DNA from 2 places in the Streptomyces sp. NPDC060035 genome. Region 1 is predicted to be linked to the other one. Evidence: riboswitches for the same ligand, from Rfam matches in the RefSeq annotation. Region 1 holds a riboswitch; the other holds the start of a gene.
What was found. A riboswitch is a leader RNA that binds a small molecule or an ion and turns the genes downstream of it on or off. The one in region 1 is predicted to bind S-adenosylmethionine.
Positions count from the first base shown of each region.

Region 2: another riboswitch for S-adenosylmethionine. It lies ahead of thrC (threonine synthase); the one in region 1 lies ahead of ACFWBQ_RS37900 (aminotransferase class V-fold PLP-dependent enzyme).

Region 1 covers NZ_JBHWVO010000059.1:271-5,638, reverse strand. Annotated here, with positions in the region: gene ACFWBQ_RS37915 (Rieske 2Fe-2S domain-containing protein) at 1-1,032, shown strand, start outside; gene ACFWBQ_RS37910 (cytochrome bc complex cytochrome b subunit) at 1,029-2,654, shown strand; gene trpD (anthranilate phosphoribosyltransferase) at 2,777-3,841, shown strand; SAM riboswitch class IV at 3,924-4,040, shown strand; gene ACFWBQ_RS37900 (aminotransferase class V-fold PLP-dependent enzyme) at 4,213-5,368, shown strand, end outside.
Region 2 covers NZ_JBHWVO010000010.1:159,637-165,004, forward strand. Annotated here, with positions in the region: gene ACFWBQ_RS18305 (trehalose-6-phosphate synthase) at 1-1,182, opposite strand, end outside; gene ACFWBQ_RS18310 (glucosyl-3-phosphoglycerate synthase) at 1,239-2,189, opposite strand; SAM riboswitch class I at 2,343-2,470, shown strand; gene thrC (threonine synthase) at 2,489-3,784, shown strand; gene ACFWBQ_RS18320 (MoaD/ThiS family protein) at 3,812-4,087, shown strand; gene ACFWBQ_RS18325 (cold-shock protein) at 4,512-4,718, shown strand; gene groL (chaperonin GroEL) at 5,030-5,368, shown strand, end outside.

The DNA.
Region 1 (5,368 bases):
GAAGAGGTCCTGCCCGCAGAGCAGGACACCGCGCACGGCGCGGTAGAGAGTGCCGGCGATCCGTTCGCCGACCCGGGGCTGCCGGCCCACCGGCCGCGCATCCAGGACATCGACGAACGGGCTGCGCGCCGCTCCGAGCGAGCCGTCGCCTTCATGTTCACGCTGTCCATGCTGGCGACGATCGCTTTCATCGCGTCCTACCTCATTTTCCCGGTCGACCAGATCGTCTACATCTGGCCGTTCGGGCATGTGAGCTCGCTCAACTTCTCCCTGGGTCTGACCCTGGGTGTGGCGCTCTTCTGCATCGGCGCAGGCGCCGTCCACTGGGCGCGCACCCTGATGTCCGACGTGGAGGTCGCCGACGACCGGCACGCCATCCAGGCCGAGCCCGAGGTCAAGGCGAAGGTTCTCGCCGACTTCGCGGAAGGTGCCGAGGAGTCGGCGATCGGGCGGCGCAAGCTGATCCGGAACACCATGTTCGGTGCGCTGGCCCTGGTGCCGCTCTCCGGCGTGATGTTGCTGCGCGACCTCGGTCCGCTGCCGGAGAAGAAGCTCCGCTCGACCCTGTGGGCCAAGGGCAAGCAGCTCATCAACATGAACACGATGGAGCCGCTTCGTCCCGAGGACGTCGTCGTCGGTTCGCTGACCTTCGCCATGCCCGAGGGCCTGGAGGAGGACGCGCACGACTTCCAGACGCAGATCGCCAAGGCTGCCCTGATGATCATCCGCATCGAGCCGGAGAACATCAAGGACAAGCGTGAGCGTGAGTGGGCCCACGAGGGAATCGTGGCCTTCTCCAAGATCTGTACCCACGTCGGCTGCCCGATCAGCCTGTACGAGCAGCAGACGCACCACGTGCTCTGCCCGTGCCACCAGTCCACCTTCGACCTCTCCGACGGCGCCCGCGTCATCTTCGGTCCGGCCGGTCACGCCCTTCCGCAGCTGCGGATCGGTGTGAACAGCGAGGGCAACCTCGAGGCGCTCGGCGACTTCGAAGAGCCCGTCGGTCCTGCCTTCTGGGAGCGCGGATGAGTACTGCGACGGATTCAAAGCGCAAGGCGCCCGCCGGTGAGCGGGTAGCAGACTGGGCGGACGGCCGGCTGGGCATTTACGGCCTGGCCAAGGCCAACATGCGCAAGATCTTCCCGGACCACTGGTCCTTCATGCTCGGTGAGATCTGCCTCTACAGCTTCATCATCATCATCCTCACGGGTGTGTATCTGACGCTGTTCTTCCACCCGAGCATGAACGAGGTCGTGTATCACGGCTCGTACGAGCCGATGCAGGGCATCCGGATGTCCGAGGCCTATGCCTCGACGCTGGACATCAGCTTCGACGTCCGTGGCGGTCTGCTCGTACGGCAGATCCACCACTGGGCCGCGCTGATCTTCCTGGCCGGCATGTTCGTGCACATGATGCGCGTCTTCTTCACGGGTGCGTTCCGCAAGCCCCGTGAGATCAACTGGATGTTCGGCTTCCTGCTGTTCGTGCTGGGCATGTTCACCGGGTTCACGGGCTACTCGCTCCCGGACGACCTGCTCTCCGGTACGGGTGTCCGCTTCACGCAGGGCGCCATCCTGGCGACGCCGATCGTCGGTACGTACATCTCGATGTTCCTGTTCGGCGGAGAGTTCCCCGGCGGCGACTTCGTCGCGCGGTTCTACTCGATCCACATTCTGCTGCTGCCGGGCATCATGCTCGGCCTGGTCGTGGCCCACCTGATCCTGGTCTTCTACCACAAGCACACGCAGTTCGCGGGTCCCGGCCGGACCAACAAGAACGTCGTCGGCATGCCGCTGCTGCCGGTGTACATGGCGAAGGCCGGAGGGTTCTTCTTCCTGGTCTTCGGTGTCATCACCGTCATCGCGGGCATCGCCTCGATCAACCCGATCTGGGCGCTCGGTCCGTACCGCCCGGACCAGGTGTCCACCGGCGCCCAGCCCGACTGGTACATGGGCTTCGCCGAGGGTCTGATCCGAGTGATGCCGGGCTGGGAGATCAACCTGTGGGGTCACACGCTCGTCCTGGGCGTGTTCATCCCGCTGATGGCCTTCGGCCTGGTGCTCGGCGTGATCGCGGTCTACCCCTTCATCGAGTCCTGGGTCACCGGGGACAAGCGCGAGCACCACATCCTGGACCGCCCGCGCAACGCCCCGACCCGTACGGCCTTCGGTGTCGCCTGGATCACGGAGTACTTCATCGTCTTCGTGGGTGGTGGAAACGACCTGTGGGCCACGCACTTCCACCTGTCGCTGAACGCCATCTCGTGGTTCGTCCGGATCTTCATCTTCGTGGGCCCGGTCATCGCGTTCATCGTGACGAAGCGGATCTGCCTCGGCCTCCAGCGCCGCGACAAGGAGAAGGTGCTGCACGGACGTGAGTCCGGCACCATCAAGCGCCTGCCGCACGGTGAGTTCGTCGAGATCCACGAGCCGCTCAGCCAGGGGCAGCTGCACACGCTCACCGCGCACGAGCAGTACAAGCCGGCCGAGATCGGCCCGACGGTCGACGAGAACGGTGTCGAGCGCAAGCCTTCGGCGCTGCAGAAGCTGCGGGCCAAGCTCAGCAAGAGCTACTACGGCGAGCAGAGCCAGATCGCCAAGCCCTCTGCCGAGGAGTACAAGGAGATCACCAGCGGCCACGGCCACCACTGATCACCTGAGCTGATCGCCACAGCAGGAGCCCCGTCCATTCGATGGACGGGGCTCTTCGCTGTCCCCGGGGCTGGATAGGGTGGGGCGATCCCCTTATCGGCTGTGGACCCCAGGAGCGGACCATGAACGTTGTGACCCCGGACGGCGGCGACAGCGTGGCGGCCCGTTCCTGGCCCGGCGTGCTGATGCCCCTCCTGCGCGGCGAGAGCCTGACGGCCGAGGACACCGCGTGGGCCATGGACCGCATCATGAGCGGCGAGGCCACCGACGTACAGATCGCCGGCTTCGCGATCGCCCTGCGGGCCAAGGGCGAGACCGTCGACGAGGTCACCGGACTCGTACGCGCGATGTACGAGCACGCCCACACCATCCAGGTGCCGGGCCGCACGGTCGACATCGTGGGCACCGGTGGCGACCTGGCCAAGACGGTCAACATCTCCACCATGTCGGCGATCGTCGTCGCCGGGACCGGCGCCAAGGTCGTCAAGCACGGCAACCGCGCCTCCTCCTCGGCGAGCGGGGCATCCGACGTGCTCGAGAAGCTCGGCGTCAATCTTGAACTGACGCCCCGGCGCGTCGTCGAGGTCGCCGAGGAAGCGGGCATCACCTTCTGCTTCGCAGTGAAGTTCCACCCCGCCCTGCGGTACGCGGCGAGGGCCCGCAAGGAGCTCGGCACGCCGACCACCTTCAACATCCTCGGCCCGCTCACCAACCCGGCCCAGGTGCGCTCCCAGGCCATCGGCGTCGCCGACCTCAAGATGGCGCCGATCGTCGCGGGCGTGCTCGCCGACCGGGGCAATTCGGCGCTCGTCTTCCGGGGCGACGACGGCCTCGACGAGCTGACCACCACGGCGACCTCCCGGGTCTGGATCGTCCGGGACGGAGCCGTGCGCGAAGAGGCGTTCGACCCGCGGGACGTCGGCCTGGAGCTGGTGCCGGTCTCGGCGCTGCGCGGTGCCGACGCCTCGTTCAACGCGGACGTCGCCCGCCGGATGCTTGACGGGGAGACAGGTCCCGTACGCGAGGCGGTACTCCTCAACTCCGCTGCCGCACTGGTCGCGCTGGACCCGGGCGAGGGCACGCTGAGCGAGCAGATCGCGGCCGGGATCGCGAGGGCCGCGGAAGCGATCGACTCGGGATCCGCCAAGCGGGCGCTGGAGCGCTGGGTGGCCGCCAGCAACGCCTGAGGGCAGGACGTGAGTCGGGGCGCAGTCCGGATCGCGGACTGCGCCCTTGCGCATGCGGGCAGGTATGGCAAGATGCTGCGCAGGTCATGAGTGACAGCGAATAGGCCCCGGCTCGCTGTCCGGCAACCCTCCGTCCGTGGCGGGGTGCCCCGGGTGAAGACCAGGCCGCAGGCAGCGAGGTCTGTGGCAAGCGCGGGCCCCTAGGCATCTGTGAATGCCATCCCCCGGGGTCCTGGTCCCCAGGGAGCCTCTTGTGAGCAAGCGAATGCGATAGGGCTCAACGCCCTCTTCCGCACACCCTTTTCTCTTTCCCTGCGCTGCCGCGTATCTGCCGGCGCCGGGTTTTCGCCTGCCTGTTACGGGAGTTCGCCATGTCTGTCTCCACCGCTGTCGTCGACCAGTCCATTTGTGCCCCGCTGCCGGTTCTGGGTGCGGACGTCACCGTTCCGCTGGTTACCGGCGGTGAAGTCGCCTATGCCGCCCTCGACTACGCGGCGAGCGCCCCGGCGCTGCAGCGGGTGTGGGACGACGTGGCCGCCTACGCCCCGTACTACGGCAGCGTGCACCGCGGTGCCGGCTATCTCTCGCAGCTCTCCACCGACCTTTTCGAGAGCAGCCGCGTCACCGTCGCGGAATTCCTCGGCTGCCGCGCCGAGGACCAGGTGGTCTTCACCCGCTCGACGACGGACTCCCTCAACCTGCTGGCCGCCGCGCTCCCCAAGGACTGCCAGGTGTTCGTGTTCGAGACCGAGCACCACGCCTCGCTGCTGCCCTGGCGCGACGCCCGGGTGACCTACCTCGACGCCCCCCGAACCCCGGCCGAGGCAGTCGTGACGCTGGAGCGGGCGCTGGCCGACCGCGACCCCCACGGGCCCGCACTGGTCTGTGTGACGGGCGCGTCGAACGTCACCGGTGAGCTGTGGCCGGTGAAGGAACTGGCCGCCGCCGCCCATGCGCACGGTGCCCGGATCGTCCTCGACGCCGCACAGCTGGCGCCCCACCACCCCGTGGACATCACGGAGCTGGACGTCGACTGGGTGGCCTTCTCCGGGCACAAGCTGTACGCGCCGTTCGGCTCGGGCGTCCTCGCCGGCCGGGCCGACTGGCTGCGGGACGCGGAGCCGTATCTCGCGGGCGGCGGCGCCTCCAGGAAGGTCGCCCGGCGCACCGACGGCGGTGTGGACGTGGAGTGGCACACCACGGCGGCCCGGCACGAGGCAGGATCGCCCAACGTGATCGGCGTCTACTCCATCGCCGCCGCCTGCAGGGCCCTGACCGAGGCCGGGTTCGACCAGCTGGTCACGCGTGAGCAGCAGCTGGTCACCCGGGTCCGCGAGGGCTTGGCCGAGGTCCCCGAGGTCAGGGTGCTCTCCCTGTTCGGGGACGACGCCCCGAGGGTCGGCGTCATCTCCTTCGTGGTCGAGGGCTGGAACAGCTCGCACTTCGCCGCGGCGCTGTCCGCCGAGTACGGCATCGGGGTCCGCGACGGCCTGTTCTGCGCCCACCCGCTCGTACGGACCCTGCTGG
Region 2 (5,368 bases), on a different contig from region 1:
CCCCGCCTCCCGCGACAGCACCAGCGCGCAGCCGGTGTCGGAGACGACCGGGACTTCCTTGGCGACCAGGTTCATGCCGTCGCGGATCGGGTTGACCAGGGCCACGTCCGCCAGCCGGTACGCCGCGAGCGAGCGGGCGAAGTCGTCGTCGACGTGGAGGATGACCGGGGTCCAGCCCTCCGTGGCGTACTCCGCGTTGATGCTGTCGGCGACCCGCTGCACCTCGGCGGTGTAGTCGCGGTACACGGTGAGGTCCTGCCGCGAGGGGTAGGCGAACGCCACGTGCACCACGCGTTCACGCCATTCGGGGTGTTCCTCCAGCAGCGCCCGGTAGGCGTGCAGCCCGCGGACGATGTTCTTGGAGAGCTCGGTGCGGTCCACCCGCACGATCGTCCGCCTGCCGGGGCCCACCTGCTCCCGCAGTGTCTCCATCCGCTCGTCCACGTCGGCCTCGTGGGAGCGGCGGCGCAGGAAGTCCGCGTCGGCGCCCAGCCCGTGCACCCCGATCCGGGTGTGGCCGGTGCCGCCCAGGATCTCCGTGCAGCAGCCGATGAACGCGTCCGCCCAGCGGCGGGTCAGGAACGCGGCCCGGTCGGCGCCCAGGATGCCGCGCAGCAGCTGCTCGCCGATGTCGTCGGGCAGCAACCGGAAGTAGTCGACGGGGGCCCACGGAGTGTGCGAGAAGTGGCCGATCCGCAGGTCGGGGCGGAGCTCGCGGAGCATGCCGGGCACCAGCGACAGGTGGTAGTCCTGAACCAGGACCGCCGCACCCACGCCCGCCTCCTCGGCGAGGGCCTCGGCGAAGGCACGGTTGTACGCCTCGAAGGACGCCCACTGCCGCCGGAATCCGGCGTCGAAGACCGGCTCCAGCGGCGTCTGGTAGATCATGTGGTGCACGAACCAGAGCACCGAGTTCGCGATGCCGTTGTACGCGTCGTCGTGGACCCCGGCGTCGATGTCGAGCATGCGGACGCCGGGCTCTGCCACACCCCGCCGGACCGCCTCGCGGTCGCCGTCACCCAGGGCCGCGCACACCCACAGCTTGTCCTCGACGGCGCTCAGGCCGGAGACGAGGCCGCCCCCGCCCCGCTTCGCATCGAGCGTGCCGTCCTCGCGCAGCGCGTAGGACGCGGGGCCGCGATTGGACGCGACGAGGACCTTGGCAGTGTGCTCGGAGACCATGTACCCGAACCTAGCCCGTTCGGTGAGCCGCCAAACGCGAAGCCCACCGCGAAACGTCACGCCGCGTGGCGGGACGCGTACTCCGCGATCTCGCGCATCGGCGGCCGCTCCTCGGTGTCCACCGCGTGGGTGTGCGGTACGAAGCCGTTCTCGCCCCGTTCGAACTGGGTGAGAACGGGCCGCACCAGATGCCCCCGGGAGAGCCTCAGCTGGGCCGTGCGGTAGATCGCCGCCGCCATCCGGCCGAGTGCCTGGCCGTCCTGGTGGCGGTGCTTGCGTACGCCGACGTCCACCTGCGCCAGCGCGTCCAGGCCCACCGTGTGCAGTGCGTCGACGAGCAGGCCCAGCTCCACTCCGTAACCGACGGGGAAGGGGAGCCGTTCGAGCAGGGAGCGGCGTACGGCGTACTCGCCGCCCAGCGGCTGGACGAAGCCGGCCAGCTGCGGCCAGTGCAGATTGAGCAGAGGGCGCGCCACCAGTTCGGTGACCCGGCCGCCCTGGCCTGCGGCTTCTCCGAGCGGGCGGTCGTACATGGCCTTGACGAACTGCACCTCGGGGTCGGTCAGCAGCGGGCCGACGATCCCGGAGACGAAGTCCGCCGAGAAGTCCTTGAGGTCGGCGTCGATGAAACAGACGATCTCACCGCTGGTCACCAGCAGTGACCGCCACAGCACCTCGCCCTTGCCGGGTACGGCCGGTATCCGGGGGAGTATCGCGTCCCGGTGCACCACCCTGGCACCCGCCCGACGCGCCACCGCGGCGGTGGCGTCGGTGGAACCGGAGTCGATCACCACCAGTTCGTCGACGAGCTGGACCTTCTCCATCAGCTCGCGCCGGATCTCCTCGACGATCTCGCCGACCGTCGCCTCCTCGTTCAGGGCGGGCAGGACGACGCTCACTCCGGCGCGGTGCGGATCCCTCGCTCGCGCGGCCGTGAGGCGTTCCAGCGGGCGGTCGGCAGCCGACCAGGAACGCCTGGTCAGCCAGCGTTCCACCTCTTCCAGCACGGTCGATACTCCCTGTATGTGATCCATCTCGCGGTTCGGACGACTATCTCAATCGTCCGGGGCTTCGGTTACAGTCTTGAACAACGCGGATGGCCCTCGCATGTCGGGGTCGGTCCGCGAATAAATGCCCGGATCGATGGTCCGGTGCCATAGCGCTCATCCAGAGGGACTGAGGGAACGGCCCGTTGAAGTCCCGGCAACCCTCCTGCCGACCGCGAGGTCACGGTGGGGAAGGTGCCAATTCCGTCTTGTGGCGAAATACGTCGCAAGGAAGATGAGGAGAAAGGGCCTCCGCCATCGTGTCTGTTCAGACAGTTGCAGCGAACACCGAATCTTCTGCCGTGGACCTGGGTTCCGCCGCAGCGCTTTCCTGCCGCGAATGCGGCGAGCGTTTCGAGCTCGGTCCCATTTTCGCCTGTGCGTCCTGTTTCGGGCCGCTCGAAGTGGCGTACGACCTGCCGAGCGGCTCCCCCGAAGAGCTGAAGAAGCGCATTGCCGACGGTCCCGACAACATCTGGCGCTATGCGCCGCTGCTGCCGGTCCCCGCCGATGTCGCGGACAAGCCCAACATCAACCCCGGCTTCACGAAGCTGGTCAAGGCCGACAACCTCGCCCGTGAGCTGGGCGTCACCGGCGGCCTGTACGTCAAGGACGACTCCGGCAACCCGACGCACTCCTTCAAGGACCGTGTCGTCGCCATCGCCGTCGAGGCCGCCCGCGCCTTCGGTTTCACCACACTCTCCTGCTCCTCCACCGGCAACCTCGCCGGTGCGGTGGGCGCAGCGGCGGCCCGCGCCGGCTTCCGCTCGTGCGTGTTCATCCCGCACGACCTGGAGCAGGGCAAGATCGTCATGGCCGCGGTGTACGGCGGCGAACTGGTCGGCATCGAGGGCAATTACGACGACGTCAACCGCTTCTGCTCGGAGCTCATCGGCGACCCGCTCGGCGAGGGCTGGGGCTTCGTCAACGTCAACCTCCGGCCGTACTACGGCGAGGGCTCCAAGACGCTGGCGTACGAGATCTGCGAGCAGCTCGGCTGGCAGCTGCCCGACCAGATCGTCATCCCGATCGCGTCCGGATCGCAGCTCACGAAGATCGACAAGGGTCTGCAGGAGCTGATCAAGCTCGGCCTGGTCGAGGACAGGCCCTACAAGATCTTCGGTGCCCAGGCGGAGGGCTGCTCCCCGGTCTCCACCGCCTTCAAGGCCGGACACGACGTCGTGCGGCCGCAGAAGCCGAACACGATCGCCAAGTCCCTGGCGATCGGCAACCCGGCCGACGGCCCGTACGTCCTGGACATCGCCCGGCGCACCGGCGGTGCCGTCGAGGACGTCAACGACGAGCAGGTCGTCGACGCGATCAAGCTGCTGGCCCGCACCGAGGGCATCTTCGCCGAGACCGCGGGCGGTGTCACGGTCGGCGTGACGAAGAAGCTGATCGACGCCGGTCTGCTCGACCCGTCGCTGACCACGGTCATCCTGAACACCGGTGACGGCCTGAAGACGCTGGACGCCGTCGCCCCGACGACCGGCCTGTCGGCCACGATCCGGCCCAGCCTGGACGCGTTCCGCGACGCGGGCCTCGCGGCCAGCTGACCACCCGAGACCGAAGGAAGGCACCCCATGAGCGTCAAGGTCCGTATCCCCACCATCCTCCGCACCTACACGGGCGGTCAGGCCGAGGTCCCGGCCGAGGGCACGATCCTCTCCGAGGTCATCGAGTCCCTTGAGAAGAACCACCCGGGCATCGCCGCCCGCGTCCTGGACGACCAGGGCAAGCTGCGCCGCTTCGTGAACGTGTACGTCAACGACGACGACGTGCGCTTCGAGGGCGGCCTGCAGACGGCCACCCCGGAGGGCGCCGGCATCTCGATCATCCCGGCCGTCGCCGGAGGCTGACCGTCCTGTTCGACTTCGCAGCGTGAACACCATTGCCCCCTCCGCAAGAGAAGCGGAGGGGGCAATTCTGCATGGTTGAGCGCGGTACAGTTGGGGAAGTCCCCTCCGCTGCCTGTGCCGCCCGCATATGAGAATGCGCCCGGTCGCGATAAGAAGCAGCCAAAGTACGTGAACCCATTGCGCCATAAGTGGCCTTTGTCAGGCCCGACTTGCCCTGGAATCTCACGAGTTCTGCCTATCCGGGCGTTCAGCCATGCCCAGAATTCTCGTCCGATTGACCTGTTGCAGAGGGCAGTTGGGCAGATACATTCGGCCGCGGTCGACGCGTTCCGGCGCACGCCACCCTCTCCTGTCGGAGGGTGAGTTCTGACCCGGGCCCGCGAAGTGCGGTCCTGTGCAAGGGCCAGTAATAGGGGAGTTAGGCATGGCTCAGGGCACCGTCAAGTGGTTCAACGCGGAGAAGGGGTACGGCTTCATCGCGGTCGACGGTGGTGCGGATGTTTTCGTCCACTACAGCGCGATCCAGATGGACGGATACCGCACCCTCGAAGAGGGTCAGCGAGTTGAATTCGAAATCTCGCAGGGCCAGAAGGGGCCGCAGGCGGACATGGTCAAGCTCGCCGTCGGCTGAGCTCGGCGCGGTCGGCCAACGACACTACTCACACACGCAGGGCCCGTACCTCCGAAAGGGGGTACGGGCCCTCCGTGCGTCCGGCGCGGCCCCTCGTGGGTGTCCACATTTGGAGGGGGACGCTTGCACTCGCAGGGGTCGAGTGCTAATCATTGGCGTTAGCACTCTCCAGGTGAGAGTGACAGAACTTGGACCGGGCCGGTGAGGCCCGCAGGCTCAGTGGGGCAAGGAACCGCTGAGCACGCTGGCCGTCCGTCGCGGGCGCCTCTCGGTCCGGAGAAATCCACCCCTGTCCGGGAGGACCACTTCACATGGCCAAGATCATCGCGTTCGACGAGGAGGCACGGCGCGGTCTCGAGCGCGGGATGAACCAGCTCGCCGACGCCGTCAAGGTCACCCTCGGCCCCAAGGGCCGAAACGTCGTCCTCGAGAAGAAGTGGGGCGCGCCCACGATCACCAACGATGGTGTTTCCATCGCCAAGGAGATCGAGCTCGAGGACCCGTACGAGAAGATCGGTGCGGAGCTGGTCAAGGAGGTCGCCAAGAAGACGGACGACGTCGCCGGCGACGGTACGACCACCGCAACCGTTCTCGCCCAGGCGCTCGTCCGCGAGGGCCTGCGCAACGTCGCCGCGGGTGCCAACCCGATG